DNA from 2 places in the Microcoleus sp. N3A4 genome. Region 2 is predicted to be linked to the other one. Evidence: riboswitches for the same ligand, from Rfam matches in the RefSeq annotation. Region 2 holds a riboswitch; the other holds the start of a gene.
What was found. Region 2 has a riboswitch for cobalamin ahead of QUA56_RS17620 (CbtB-domain containing protein). Riboswitches for the same ligand answer to the same signal wherever they lie in the genome.
Positions count from the first base shown of each region.

Region 1: another riboswitch for cobalamin. It lies ahead of cobG (precorrin-3B synthase); the one in region 2 lies ahead of QUA56_RS17620 (CbtB-domain containing protein).

Region 1 is NZ_JAUBRJ010000021.1:102,673-110,551, forward strand. Features, by position in the region: gene QUA56_RS14835 (DNA methyltransferase) at 1-1,810, shown strand, start outside; gene QUA56_RS14840 (XisH family protein) at 1,894-2,313, shown strand; gene QUA56_RS14845 (XisI protein) at 2,301-2,636, shown strand; gene QUA56_RS14850 (DUF433 domain-containing protein) at 2,685-3,071, opposite strand; gene QUA56_RS14855 (hypothetical protein) at 3,154-3,543, opposite strand; gene QUA56_RS14860 (hypothetical protein) at 3,548-3,892, opposite strand; gene cbiE (precorrin-6y C5,15-methyltransferase (decarboxylating) subunit CbiE) at 3,956-5,164, opposite strand; gene QUA56_RS14870 (hypothetical protein) at 5,247-5,483, opposite strand; adenosylcobalamin-variant (AdoCbl-variant) riboswitch at 5,688-5,767, shown strand; gene cobG (precorrin-3B synthase) at 5,810-7,345, shown strand; gene QUA56_RS14880 (precorrin-8X methylmutase) at 7,485-7,879, shown strand, end outside.
Region 2 is NZ_JAUBRJ010000028.1:49,341-57,219, forward strand. Features, by position in the region: gene ctpB (carboxyl-terminal processing protease CtpB) at 1-1,291, shown strand, start outside; gene QUA56_RS17605 (FkbM family methyltransferase) at 1,958-2,851, shown strand; gene QUA56_RS17610 (cupin domain-containing protein) at 2,974-3,726, shown strand; gene QUA56_RS17615 (Nramp family divalent metal transporter) at 3,794-5,098, opposite strand; cobalamin riboswitch at 5,368-5,510, shown strand; gene QUA56_RS17620 (CbtB-domain containing protein) at 5,485-5,727, shown strand; gene QUA56_RS17625 (hypothetical protein) at 5,870-7,051, shown strand; gene QUA56_RS17630 (vitamin K epoxide reductase family protein) at 7,082-7,879, opposite strand, start outside.

The sequences.
Region 1 (7,879 bases), on a different contig from region 2:
TATTCCCGATCCTACAGACAAAGTAACGATTTATCGGTATTTGAATCCGAGGGCGGCCGAGTGGCAGGATGCGGATTATATTGTGTCTAATCCGCCGTTTATTGGGAATGCGAGAATGCGGGAAATGTTGGGGGATGGGTATGTAGAAGTTCTTCGAGCAGTGTACAAAACTCTGCCTGAATCTATCGATTACGTTACTTACTGGTGGGATAAATCAGCACTTTTGTTACGAGAAGGAAAAATTAATTCTTTTGGTTTAATCACGACAAATAGCCTGCGCCAAACTTTCAATCGTCGTGTCATTAACTCTCATCTCGATTTCAACAACCCAATTTCAATAAAATTTGCTATTCCCGATCACCCGTGGGTTGATTCCTCTGATGGGGCAGCAGTTAGAATTTCTCTGACAGCAGCAATTAAAGGGCAAGTTTCGGGATTACTAAATAAAGTAACGGATGAGTTAGATAAAGAAGAGGGAGAATCAAAAATTAAATTTGTATCAAAATTAGGTAAAATATGCTCTGATTTAACTGTAGGTGCTGATATTAGCTCAGCACGAGTTCTTCGTGCCAATGAAAAAATTGGTAATAGAGGAGTCCAGTTAATTGGATCTGGCTTTATAGTAACGCCTAATGAGGCATTACTTTTAGGGATTGACACAGTACCGGATACTGAGAAATATATTCGCAGATATCGGAATGGGAGGGATATCACAGATAGATCGAGAAATCTAATGGTAATTGATTTGTTTGGTTTAGAAGAAAACGAAGTGAAAGATAAATTTCCACGTCTCTATCAGTGGATTCTTGAGAGAGTCAAGCCAGGGCGTGACGAAAACAATCGAGAATCGTATAAAAAAAAATGGTGGATTTTTGGTGAACCTGTTGTAACCACACGCAATGCACTAAAAGGTTTGAACAGATACATAGTCACCTGTAGAACTGCAAAGCATCGAGTTTTCACGTTTTTAGAGTGTGATATTATACCAGACGCAAAACTAATAACAATTGCATTAGATGAGGCATATTTTCTAGGTATTTTATCATCTAAAGTTCATGTTAATTGGGCTATGAGAACTGGGGCATGGTTAGGAGTTGGTAATGACTCTAACTACAATCACTCAGAATGCTTTGGTAAATTCCCCTTCCCCGACCCCACCGACACCCAAAAACAAACCATCCGAGAACTCGGAGAACGCCTCGACAGCCACCGCAAACGAGTCCAAGCCACTCACCCCGAAGTCACCATCACCGGGATGTACAACCTCCTCGAAAAACTCCGCCTTGGCGAACCCCTCGACGACAAAGACAAAGCCTTCAACCAAAAAGCCCTAGTCTCCACCCTCAAACAAATCCACGACGAACTCGATGCCGCCGTATTTGCCGCCTATGGTTGGGAACCCACCCTCACCGACGACCAAATCCTCGAAAACCTCGTCACCCTCAACGCCCAACGCGCCGAAGAAGAACGCAGCGGACTCATTCGCTGGCTGCGTCCCGACTACCAAGCCCCAGGCGAAACCTACGTGCAACCATCCCTTGCAGGCATCACCACCGAAACCGAAACCTCGATCGCCCCCACGGAACAACAACCTTTCCCCAAAACCCTCAAAGAGCAACTTTCCGCCATCCGCGACTTATTTCGCACCCAAAGTGGCGAATGGACTGCCGCCCAAGTCACCGCCCATTTCAAAGGCGCCAATCGCAAACAAAAAGTCATTCTCGACTGTCTGGAAAGCCTAGAAGATTTGGGGATTTTGCTCAGTCATAATGAAGGTGGCATCACATTCTGGCACTTCGCAGAAGTTTAAAATACTCGGTAAGTTTTGCTTTGTGATTGTTATCATAAGCTTATCGGACAAAATGAAATGTATATTTTTGAGACTCTGAAAGTATGGCAGCTAAAGATAAATTTCATGATTCGGTAAAGAGGGGTCTTGAAAAAGAAAAATGGACGGTTACTCACGATCCATTGAAGCTTGAGTATGCAAAAAACGAGCGCGTGGAGATTGACTTGGGAGCAGAAAGACTCTTGGGTGCAGAGAAAGCAGGAGAGAAAATCGCAGTCGAAATTAAGAGTTTTTTGAACGATTCCGCATTATCTGATTTTCATACAGCCTTGGGACAATTTTTGAATTATCGATTAGTCTTAGAAGAACTCGATCCAGAGCGTACCTTATATTTAGCAGTTCCACTTGCCTCTTACGAATCGTTCTTCCAACGCGAATTACCCAAAGCATCAGTCAAACGACATCAAGTTAAAATTATTGTATACAACCCAGTACGGGAGGAAATAGTCAAATGGATCGACTAGATTATTATCGCCAGTGCATCGAAAAGTTGCTGATCGAATCGGGTGAAGACCCGCCGGTTAATGGTCAGATTGAAGTAGAATTCGTTTTTGACAAAGAACGCGATCGCTATCTGGTTATCGATTTAGGATGGAATGAACATCACCGTATTTATAACTGCTTCATTCACTTAGATATCAAAGATGGAAAAATTTGGATTCAGCGCAATCAAACCGATCGAAGTTTTGCTGATGAATTAGTACAAATGGGGATTGCGAAAGAAGAGATCGTGTTAGGAGTTCAGCCTCCCTATGCGCGACAGTATACAGGGTTTGGAGTTGCATAGGAAAGTGTTGCAGCAGTGTGAGATGGTAGGTATCGAGAATATATTGATTCATAGGGTCTCAGACTCAGGAAAATCGATATCAGCATTTCGATCTTGGCGATAGGTCTGAACATATTCCGTGACTTCATTCAACAACGGGTTACATCTCAAAAGAGGTGAAACATTCAACATCGGACGCGCCTCATACCAAGCAATCCGATCGTCTATTTCTGGCTGATTGTCCAGATAAAAGCTAATCGCATCAAACACTTGAGCTGCCGTCACGAGTTGCAGTAACTTCTGTGGAATTTCTTCAGGCTTGATTCCTGATTTCCAAAACACCACAATATCCCGTACAGTAACTTGAGTGTCTGCAATAATCGGTTCCCCCTGCAAAACTTCAGGATTGCGGGTGACATAGCGAGAAATGCTTGTAGGAGACAGCGAACTGGTCATAACGACCTCATCAGAAAATGTAAACTAGCCTTCATCTTAGCGTAGCGGACAGAAGATGCCTATTATTTCCCAAACTCCTTCTCTATTCCATTTGCAAATACTCCAATACCAGCAACCGCAAATAGTCTAGCATTCGGATATACGATCGCATTTGAAGATAGCCCGATCGCGTCTCATCATAAAACTGAGCGATCGCAGAACGATCGAACACCCGAAGCTGATGTAACTCTGCGATCGCTTGCTCGCGATTCTCAACCTCTGCGCGCTCCTCAATCTGACTAGCATAACCGCGAATACTTACTGTTACTAACTCAAGCTCCTCCAGAAACGAAAAATCTTCCTCGGAACCAAAATACCTCTGAGATATCTCTTTGCGCTCTGATTTAGTGTTTTGATAGTCAACTGTCAACTGTGCCAAAAGTTGCACAATAATATCTTGTTGAATCGCTAATTTGTTCTGAAATTGTGCCATATCGCTATTCCTCATTAATGCCATAAGTCACGATTTTCTCAACACCATACTGGTCAGCTCGCACAATTAAAAACTCATTGCCCTTTCGGTAAATAGCGGCTCCATCCTGCCGATATCCCGTCCGAGGAACTCTTACAGCACCTCTAGTGTTGAAGTTGTGTGCCTTACGCAGATATTTGAGTGGATCGAATCCTTTTCTTTGTGAATGGTCTAACACACTTTGGGCCACAGTTCGATAAGTTCCTCTATCCCATTCAGACAGATATTGCTGTAGTTCGATAACTTCAGTATTGGAATAGTCTTCAAACAGTCGCTCTAAATAAGGATCAAGGGATGATTCGTCTGGCATTTTCACTCTAATTCCAGAGGATATTATTTATCATAGCTTTCCAGGAAAAAGACCGATCGCCTTTCATCTCTTAACTACCGCCCACTGAGTAATCGGTGCCAGCGGTTTCCAACCCTGAAAAGAACCGATCGCCCCTACTCGCTGAATCCCAATTCTAATTAGTTCCCCACCATAACGATCGTGCCACTGCAAAACTTTAAATTCGCTCTCAACTGTCACGGCATTCACAACTAATCGGCCGCCCTCACCTAAAGCATTCCAGCAAGTTTCCAGCACAGCTTCTGCGGTGACACCGCCACCAATGAAAATAGCATTCGGTTGAGGCAAATTTGTCAGGGCTTCCGGCGCTGATCCCGCCACGATTTCGAGTTCGGGAACGCCGAAAGTCGAGGCATTTTCGGCAATGTATTGCAGCCGAGTCGGATGGCGTTCGATCGCGATCGCCCTGCACCGAGGATGACTCCGCATCCATTCGATCGCGATCGAACCGCAGCCAGCCCCCACATCCCAAAGCAACTCTCCCGGAATCGGTGCTAACGCTGACACAGTAACGGCTCGAACCTCTCGCTTGGTAAGTTGTCCGTCGTGGCGATATGCAGCATCCGGCAAACCCGCAGTTCGGGGAAAAAGCAGGGTTTCGCGATCGGCTGCAACTGCGATCGCGATCGCGTTCAAATCAGCCAAATCCGCTGCATTCCAGGCTGCTGCTACCCCCTCGATCCGCCGTTCCGAGTTCCCTCCCATCCGCTCGAACACGGTCATCAAACTGCTGCCAAACCCCCGCTGTGTCAACAATTGGGCCACCTTTCCCGGCGTGTGTCGATCGGCGCTCAATACCAGCAAGCGCGCCCCCGGCGACAAAGCAAGGGCGATCGATGCGATCGGGCGATTTGTCAAACTGAAAGTCTCAACATCCGCCAAAGCCCAACCCAAACGGGCGCAAGCAAGACTAAAAGCCGATGCAGCGGGAATTACAGTCATTTCGGAAATAGGAATTTTGCGCGACAGCGTGACGCCGATGCCGTGACACATGGGATCGCCGCTGGCTAGCACGCACACAGACTGTCCCCGGCGGCGGATGATTCGATCGACTGTTGCTTGTATCGGCGAAGCCCAAAGCAATTGTTCGCGGGTGTCGTCGGTTGGTAGCATTGCGAGGTGACGGGCACCGCCGACAACGACTTGAGATCGATCGAGTAGACAACGGGCGATCGCACTCAATCCCGAAAGTCCGTCTTCGCCAATCCCCACCACCGAAAGCCATTTGTGCATTGCGCCCTTACTGCTAATTACTACTTATCGATTCTAAAGAATAATATCGGATTTCCATTCACAATTCTTTCTTCTACTTGCCTCATTCCGAGTCTTTCTGCGACTTTAAGCGACTCAATGTTTGGGCGATCGCAGCTTGATTTGAAAAAAAAAATTCTCTTCCTTGGCGGCAGTTTTCTTTGCCGCTAGTAATTGTACCATCTCCTTCAATCATCACAGTGTCATCCGAGTAGTATTTTTCCAAAGCTACTGATGTTTGGAATGTCTCAACAAGGTGATTGATATCTGCGAGTTTGATTTGCAATTCTTCAATTGTCATAAATAACGCGATCGCAGGTTTTATAGCCGAAGTTAGAAGTCACGCACTCTGAGAGTGATTTTGACTTTGATTATAGATTATAAAAAATTATTCAGGGATCAGCAAGACAATAAAACGAATTTCCCCCCTAACAGGCGAGCTCGCCCGGAGATTTGTTAAGAAACTCGATCGATCTGGCTGATGCCGATCGACTTGTGATAGATTTCTTAAACCTGAAAGCGGGAAAGTCCGGTGCAATTCCGGCGCTGTGCCGCAACTGTCAAAGTCAGAATGCCGATTTCAGGAGTTTACTTTAGATTCCCTGCGTCGCACGGGGAGGAGTTTCTTTGTTAGCTTTGAGTGAATTGCCGACTTGTCCTGGTTTATTTTACGGTTCCCGCGCCCGAGACGGAATATTATCGAGAATGCGGATTCCGGGGGGGATTTTAAACGCGCAGCAGTGTCGGACGATCGCGGATTTGGTCGATCGATACAGTACCGGTTGTTTGCAAGTAACGAATCGGGCGAATTTGCAAATCCGAGACTTGAATTCGCCAGTTTCTGATGAAGTTTGGCAAGATTTGCTGGAATTGGGATTGGCATCTCGCCGCGTTGAAGTTGACCCGATCCGCAATATTATGGCAAGTCCGACAGCAGGGATCGATCGACAGCAACTACTCGATACTCGCCCGCTAGTGAAAGCTTGGGATGATTACCTGCAAACACATTCCGAGTTGTCGGAACTTTCGCCTAAGTTCAGTATTGGCTTTGACGGCGGGGAATCGGTTTCGATCCGCGATTTACGCAACGATATTTTATTAGCTGCTGAAGGGCGTTCAACCAAATCAGAAATCGTTTTTCGGCTGCATTTAAACGGCGACACAGGGATTTTAATCCAAGAATCGCAATGTATTTCAGTATTAGCCGCCCTCGCTAGCGCCTATCTTGAATACACCAAAAATAGACCTCGAATTGATGGCAAAAAACCGCGTTTGCGTCACCTGCTGGCAGATTGGGGCGCTGAAAGTTATCTAGAAAGGGTACAGCAGAATTTACCATTTTTATTGCAATACACATCTTGCACCTTTCTCAAGAACAGGCAAGATGCCTGTTCCACAAACAGTGAATTTCCTTGTGGGGTGGGCATCTTGCCCGCCCGATCGATCGCCTCATCTGAAAAATCCATCCCCAATCACCAACATCTCGGCATTTACCCTCAGCAACAGTCCGGTTTCTCCTACATGGGAATTGCACTGCCCCTAGGTAAGCTAGAATCAAAACAACTGCGGAATTTGGCAAATTTAGCCCAAAATCTAGCCAGCGGTACCCTGAGACTTACGCCGTGGCAAAATCTGTTGATTTCTGACATCCCCAACTCCCAGCTTTTTGAGGTAAAACAGCAAGTAGCCGATGTGGGATTGCACTCGTCGGCGACTCGCCTAGATTCGTGCTTGGTGGCTTGTGCCGGCAGCAGCGGCTGTGCGTCGGCGGCGACAGATACTCAAAGTCACGCCTTAGCAATGGTGAGGGATTTAGCGGAAAAATTGACGATCGACCTGCCGATTAACATTCATTTCAGCGGTTGCGAAAAGTCCTGCGCCCAGCACCGGCCAATTGATATCACGCTGGTAGGAATTCAGATTGAGCGGGGACACGAGATAATCGAAGGTTACAACATTTATGCAGGTAGAAAAGATTTACCCTTCGGACGGCAAATTTTCCAGAGGGTGAGTGCGGTCGAGATGCCCGGTGCGATCGAGCGAATGTTGCGGGTGTATCAGCGGTTTCGAGAGCCTTTGGAGTCATTTGGTGAGTTTGTCGATCGGCAGGCGATCGACCAATTGCAGGAGTTGTTCAGCACCGAAAAATGGAATTTAAAGTAAAAAAATATCCCATTAAAACTGACAAATTTTAATCATTTATCTTTCTATATCTCTCGATATTTCTGCCTTCGCGCCTTCGCGGTTTATTCAAAAAATCTATTTCACAAATCAAACAAAATTCCCATAACAGTTTTAAACAATGATTGACTACATTCGAGACGGAACAGAAATCTACATCAAATCCTTTGCCACAATTCGATCCGAAACAGATTTGTCAAACTTGCCGCCCGATTTAGAATCGGTAGCCGTGCGACTAATTCACAGTTGCGGCATGACCGATATTGTTGCAGATTTAGCAGCTTCGCCCGGTGCAGCCACCTGCGGACGCCAAGCCCTCTCAGCAGGTGCGCCGATTCTCTGCGATGCCCGGATGGTGGCCGAAGGCATCACTCGCAAACGCCTTCCCGCTGACAATCAGGTGATTTGCACCCTCTGGCATTCCGAAATCCCGGAGTTGGCGCGGCAAATGGGAAATACTCGATCGGCCGCGGCCGTGGATTTGTGGCTAGACAACTTGCAGGGTGCGGTGGTGGC
Region 2 (7,879 bases):
GTTACAGGCAGCCCTGTTCACTGGGGCGATGGCAACAACCGCTTCGATATCTTTACTCGTTCCCGGCCTGAGTCAATCAGTCCGCGCAGAGCTTCAAGATAGCCCCAAAGCTGTCTTAGACGAAGCTTGGCAAATTGTGAACCGAGACTATGTTGATGGCAGCTTTAACAAGACTGACTGGCAAGTAACCCGCCAAGAACTGTTGAGCAAAAATTATACCTCTCGCGAAGCTGCCTACACCGCCCTCCGCAAAGCCCTAGAGAAATTAAACGACCCCTACACGCGCTTCATGGACCCGAAGCAGTACGAAGCGCTGACAAATCAGACCTCCGGGGAACTGACAGGGGTGGGGATGAGGCTGGAACAAGACGAGAAAACGAAAGCGATTACGGTAGTCGAGCCGATGGAAAATTCGCCGGCCCTGAAGGCAGGGATTCAAGCGGGCGATACGATTTTGGTGATTGACGGCAAAGCTACCAAAGGCATGACTGTCTCGGATGCGGCTCAGATAATTCGGGGCGCTGAAGGTACGAAAGTCACGCTGCGGATTGCTCGATCGGGCAAAAGCGAGTTTGATATCACTCTGACTAGGGCGAGAATTGAGGTAGCAGCGGTTCGCTACAGCCTCAAGAATGAAGGCGGTAAGAATGTCGGTTACATCCGCTTGCAAGAGTTTAGCTCCCACGCGGGCGAACAAATGCAGGCAGCGATTAAAAAGCTCTCGGATCAGAAAGCTGACGCTTTTGTGTTGGATTTGCGGGGCAATCCCGGCGGTTTGCTGCGAGTGAGCATTGATATCGCTCGGATGTGGATGGATACCGGGGCGATCGTCCGCACAGTCGATCGCGCGGGCGATTCTCAGGAAATGCGCGCAAATCGCACTGCGATCACTGACAAGCCTTTGGTGGTGCTCGTGGACGACAACTCCGCGAGTGCTAGCGAGATTTTGGCCGGTGCTCTCAAGGACAACAAGCGCGCAACTGTGATGGGCGGCCAAACTTTTGGCAAAGCTTTGGTGCAGTCGGTACATTCTTTGTCTGACGGTTCGGGGTTAGCAGTGACGATCGCTCACTACTATACTCCCAACGGTACGGATATCAGCCACAAGGGCGTTACTCCCGATGTCAAAGTCGAAGTCACCGACGAACAAAAGCTGAAATTAGCTAACAAACCGACGCTGGTTGCGACTAAGGACGATCCTGTTTACGCGCAGGCGATCGCACTTTTGAAAACTACCGCTTCGTCTGTCCGTCCGGTTGTTGCTAACGAGCTTGTTCCTGTCAAAAAATAGTTCAAATTGGCAGTCATTCACAATTAGCTTTAAGATAAAACCCGCGCCGGCGGGTTTTGTTTTTTATTTATTAGTTATTGGTGATTGATTGTGATTGCCAAATGACTACTGAAACCGATGTTATCGTCTCATCGGCCTCGGGAGCATCTCAGTTTTGCATTTATAGTGCGAGCTTAAGAGCTCGCGATTTGTAGAATACGCGAGCTCTTAAGCTCGCACTATAATAAAAAAAATGCTTTTTGCAAAACTGAGATGCTCCCATCGGCCTCTCTCGATACCGCTAAGCCTCAAGCTTCCGATTTCTTGCGATCGAACCCAATCGGGTTTCACAATCAAGCATCTAGGATACCCGCCACGTGATTCATCCGTCCAGAAATAAAAAACCTGTATCCGATAAAGGAGCCCCCGACTCGATCCGTGGGGTCAATGCTTCAATTCTTTAATCTAAAATCTAAAATCTAAAATCTAAAATCGATTGACACGGCCCACAAGACTCGTATCTGTTGCCAGACGAGAGATATCTGGGCTTGGCTCTCCCCGAAATTCTGGAAGGGCCTCAGCCGATTGCTGACAACTGACGGTCGATCGCTATTGATAGGATTGCTATATGCGCGACTTTGATGTTTAATGGCTAAGGCCAACTATTCGATCGGGTAAAGCGACGCAATGTTTCAAGAATTACTGTCGGAAATTGCAATTTTCAATGAGACTAATTTTGTTCTAGTTGATATCGGTGCATCAGGCGAACCTCACCGCATCTGGCAGGAAATTGCTCCGTTTTCCTACTACATCGGCTTCGACCCAGATTCTAGGGAATTGAATGAGGAAAATTCTTGGAATTTCCAAAAATTTACCATTGTCAAAAAAATCGTAACCGATGATTCCTCTAGTCAGGTCAAATTTTTCCTAACTTCCTATCCCTTCTGTTCGAGTACGCTTCAACCCAACGAGAATTCCCAGCAGTATAGCTTTACAGAAACTTTTGACGTTGAGAGCCGTGTGGAATTACCTGCAACACGCTTGGATGAAGTCATTGGAGAGCTGAAAGTTCATGGAATTGATTGGTTAAAACTCGATTCTCAAGGTCGGGATTTAGATATCTTTCTGAGTATCGATAAATCGGTCAGAGATCGGATGTTAGCGATCGATGTCGAACCGGGAATCATAGCTTTCTATGACGGAGAAAACACCTTCGATCGAGTTCATAAAGCTTTAATTGAGGAAGGGTTTTGGCTGTCGAGTCTCAACTTTCAGAGTTTTCCTAGGGTGATGCAGAGTACGCGGAAAGCCCTCTCCAGTCAACTCGACCAGCAACAGATCGAACGATTGCCGGGGAGTCCGACAGCCGCTGAATCCAGATATTTCAGAACCCTAGAGCACCTCAAATTAGTTGATGCTAGTTTGCGCGACTACGTGAGTCTTTGGGCTTTTGCGCTCTTGGATGGCAAGGTGGGTTTTGCCCTGGATATCGCCTTACACATCTCAGACTCCTATGGCACAGATCCTGTGGGCGGTATATTGCTAGATAAAACGATCGCACTGGCGAAACAGTATAAATAGGCAATAGGCGATCGGCAAGAAAATATGGCACAATTCCTGTATACTGGTTATTCTAACCAGCCTATTGACAATCTGAAATTAATCTTAAATCAACCTTAAATTCATCTTAAATTTCAATAATCATGTCTTCTCAATTTCAGTGGCAACCTCAACCAATTCACAACGACGTATCGAGTCGAGCCGCAGTATTGCAGTCATCGCTAACCTGGTATCAGACCACTTTTACGGGCATTTGGTTTGGTGCCTTTGAGTCCGACGATAACGTTCAAGATCATCCCGTCACCATGCTGACTCGCTTCGATCCGGGTGGCTTTTTCCCGCTGCACGGACACGCCGGTGGAGAAGAAATTTTGGTACTCCAGGGCAACTTCGCTGATGAAACCGGTGTGTATCCCCCAGGATCTTATATGCTCAATCCTGAAGGGTTTATCCATCGCCCTTATAGCGATGAAGGTTGCCTGACATTTGTTAAATTACGGCAACATGGTGGAACCACTCGCCAGCGGGTGAAAACGAATATTTACGAGTTGTCCTGGCAGCCCGGTATTATTCCCCAAATTGAGGTGAAGCCACTTTACGAACAAGAGGGTTTTCCTGAAAAAGTTTGGGTGGAACGCTGGCAACCCGGCACGGCTTTGTCAAACGTAGTTGAATCTGAAGTGAAAGAAATCTTTGTCATCGAAGGTACTTGGAGTGATGAGTTAGGAGATTACCCAACTGGTAGTTGGCTGCGGTATTCACCCAATTCTCCCTATAGTCCTTCGTCGGCAACCGGTTGTCTGGTTTATGTGAAGACTTATCCTCTAGATTCAACGCGATTTATTGTTGGAGAAGACTTCCGACAGCCTTTTGAGACAACTGAGTCTTCTAGCTAAGGATTCGCAGTGTAAATTGTCAGACAAAACTTCCCCTCTGCGGGGGCTGGACTATAATTGGCAATTGCTAGAAAATGGTTTGCAACAGCAGCCAACTATTTAATCCTACTATAATACTAGCGACTAACCAAGCTACCGCTTTCAGCCAAAATGGATTCACAAACTCTCCCATCAAGCGGCGGTTTGAGGTAAACATTACCAAGGGAATTACTGCAAAAGGTAATTGCAAACTGAGAATCACTTGACTGAAAACCAGCAAATTAGTTGTACTGCCTTCACCGAACAGAATAATAGAGATCAAAGCTGGCACAATGGCCACCAGTCGAGTCAGCAACCGCCGCAACCAAGGCCGCAGACGAAAATTCAAAAACCCTTCCATCACAATCTGTCCTGCTAGAGTTGCAGTCAAGGTTGAATTCTGCCCCGAAGCCAATAAAGCAAAGGCAAAAATGGCACTGGCTGAACCCACGCCCAGCACCGGAGAAAGCAGTTTGTAAGCATCTTGAATTTCTGCTACTTCTTGATAGCCGGAAAAGTGAAATGTGGCAGCAGACAAAATCAGAATAGCTGAATTAATAAACAAAGCTATTGACAGCGCCACGCTAGAATCAATTGTGCCAAATTTTATTGCTTCCCATTTTTTATCAGCAGTTTCTTGCCAAGCGCGAGTTTGCACGATCGACGAATGCAAGTAAAGATTGTGCGGCATCACAGTTGCCCCCAAAATACCAACCGCAATATAAAGCATTGCCTGATTTTGCAAAATCTCTAGCTTCGGAACATAACCGAGTAAAACTCCTCCGGCATCTGGTTTGGCAAAAAATATTTCGGCAATAAAACAACCGCCAATAATTGCAATAATCGTAATTACCAAAGCTTCGATATAACGAAAGCCTTTCCCTTGTAAAAATAACACCATTATCACATCTAGCGCAGTGATGCACACTCCCCAAACTAAGGGAATGCCAAATAGCAATTGCAGTCCGATCGCACTTCCAACAAGTTCAGCTAAATCGCAAGCAGAAATAGCAATTTCACAAAGTATCCACAGCAAAAAACTGACTCGCGGACTGAAATAATCTCGACAAGCTTGTGCCAAATCTCGTCCCGTTGCCACTCCCAAACGCACGCAGAGTGATTGCAGCAAAATTGCCATCAAATTAGATAGCAAAATCACACTTAATAGCGCATAGCCAAACTTTGCTCCCCCCGCTAAGTCAGTCGCCCAGTTTCCGGGGTCCATGTAACCCACTGAAACCAAATATCCAGGCCCTGCGTAGGCCAGCATTTTACGCCAGAAACCTTTGCTGTTGGGAACGGGGATGCTGCGGTGAACCTCTGGAAGGCTGGGTTTGTTCTCCGAATGAGTCATTTGTTTTACGGTTAAATGATTTTCATATTCTTTTCATAATCTCACAAAGGTAGCGGAATGTCATCAGTCGGATCGAAATCCGGCAGAGTCACCGTATATAGCCTTTCTCAAAAAGATGAGGTATGACTGACAGCTTACATAACCAGCCAGACTAAGAGGGCTGAAGCCCAACAACGTACCTCATCTTTCTGAGAAAGGCTATATATTAAGTTGTGTATATTTTGTGTAACATTCTAGGCAATGTGAATGCAACAACAAAAAGTGTGGTACTGTCTGAATATCAAATCGGTTCTGGTGAGGAGCAGCCACCAGAGGTAACGGGGAAAGTTCGGTGCAAATCCAACACTGTCCCGCAACTGTGAAGGAGAAAAGTTCTCCAAGTCAGGATGCCCGCCGATGCCCAAATTTACTTAAATTCATCTGCGAGGTACATGATGACTACTCAATCTTCTTCTTCTTCAATTTGGCAACAAACGGCACGGTTGACGCTTTCAACACCCGTGCAAGCGACGCTATACATCTCCCTATGCGCTTTGACTGTCTGGACTGTTTACTTTACAACTTATCCCGCCGTTCATAACAAGGTACACTCTCTGCGCCACCACACTTTGATGGTTAGTTGTCACTAGACAAGATTGTTTTCATTTGAGATATTGCACCATTCTCGCTTAACCTGTAGGGGCGGATTCACCAATAGCTTTCTCATGTGCAGACAGATTAAATAAACCCGCCCCCACTCCACGCAAGAGTCCTTAAAAGTCCAGAATTAAAATGTCAAAATTCAAGTTTTCTGCACTCATCACTGCTGTCTGCATGATGAGTATCGTTTTCTATACTTGGGTAGGGTTTTCGCAGTCTCCACAACCAACTGTGCGACTGACTGCTGAACCGCCAATCAGTCAGATTTTACCCTTTGAAGCCGAGGCAACTACACCTCTATCTCCGGTGTCGTTAAAGTTACAAGCTTTAGATGCGGCGGGTATTCCCTTAGAGAATGCTCGAATTGGGCTGACAATTCTAACTCCGCCTAAAAATCCTTGGTTTACCACCGATTTTCCGATCGTGGAGGGAACAAAGTTGCTGGATATAGAGGCTGTTGCAGCTAAAGGTGAGTTGCAAATCCAGCAAATGCTGCCGATTAGGGGAAATTATCAATTGTTAGCAAAGGTGACTCCGATCGCCCCAAATGCTTTTACTCCTTTTGAGCAAACTTTAACACTATCTGTCCCGGAAAACGGGGTGAAGTATCGCAATTTTTGGATTTTAGCTGCGATTTTGTTGGCTGTTGGGCTAGGTGGCGGCTTGGCAATTGGAGGAAAGCCCAAAATCCAAGCAGGAGAAATAGCGCCCGAGAGAGTGCGATTGCTGTTAAGTGGGGCGATAATAATTGCGATCGCTGCCTTGTTATTTGTCAATGTGAGTGCTGAAATTGCCCAGTCTGAGATGTCGATGCCAATGTCTCACATGACTGAATCCGCACCTACAGAAAAAATTAGCCCGATCGTGAAATCTCAGGGTTTTGAGGTGCGACTTTCTGGAGATGTTAGTGCCACAGTAGGTACAACTGCTAATTTACAAGTTCAAGTCACCGATATCAAAACAAATCAGCCAGTCACAGATGTATTGTTGAATATTAAAACTATCCAACTCGAACATGATTGGATTGCTTTTGCCTACAAAGGTGCGCCAGATGCAGCCGGAAAACTACTATGGCAAGAGCAGTTTTTTGATGGCGCACCTCATAAAGTTGAGGTAGAAGTTTCTCCCCAACCAAATGCAGCCCGTCAGTTTCCACCATTGCAGGTTTCACAAACTATTGAGGTTGAGGGAGTTGCGCCTCCTCTTTCAGTGCGGTTGACTGTGTTGGCTTACTTTACAGGCATTGTAGTCGCAGGAATGGCGATCGGATTTGGATTGCAGCGCCGTTTGCTTGGGCGGTGGCGGCTAATTTAATCGACGTGCGATCGGCAAAAATCACTATTGTCAACGTTCCTGATTTGAGAGATTATTAAATTCGCGAGTTCCTTGATAGCCAGATAAATCAGCTAACTCCTGCAACGATTTTTGCCCTTCGTAAAACTTACCGTTAATTTCCCAAGTGGGAGTCCCCTGAATCTTCGCAGCTTCGCAAAGATCCCGCCGAGCATTTTTCCCTTGAGGATTGCACTCGATATAATTGATAAAGCGAGCCGCTTCTTTGCCAAAATATTCCTTCTGCGCTTGACAATGCTCGCAGGTAAAAGAGCCGTACATTTTAGCTCCCACTATTTTTAAATGTCGCGCTAAAGCAATTTCTGAACTACCGGAAGATGTTGCAGTCTTCATGCTAGTTTCCTTAGCTGTACCGAGATTATTTACATCGGCATAAAGAGCCAAAGAAGAAATCAACACTAACATAGACACCAGAATTCCTATGAAAAATAGTTGTCCGATATCATCCCATTCGCGACCGATTAATGCTAAGACAAACAAGCTAGTTGCAAATAAAGCAGAGGCAATACAATAAATACAAGCGGCTTTGATATCAACAGCCAGTACATACATCAGATAGCCGCTAAAAATCGTCATAGCTGTGCTACCAGCAAACAGAAATAGTCCCGTCCAAGACTCTAACTTAGAGCGGAGACTCTTCTGTTCTGCGGGATTGACAAATAGGGGAGCTACGGCAAAAACTATCATGCTCAAATAGCCCAAAAAACCGAACAAAGAAAGAGGCAAACCAAAGACATAGGCATAGGGACTCGAAAGCACGATGTCGCAGCCTGCGATCGGACAAACTGC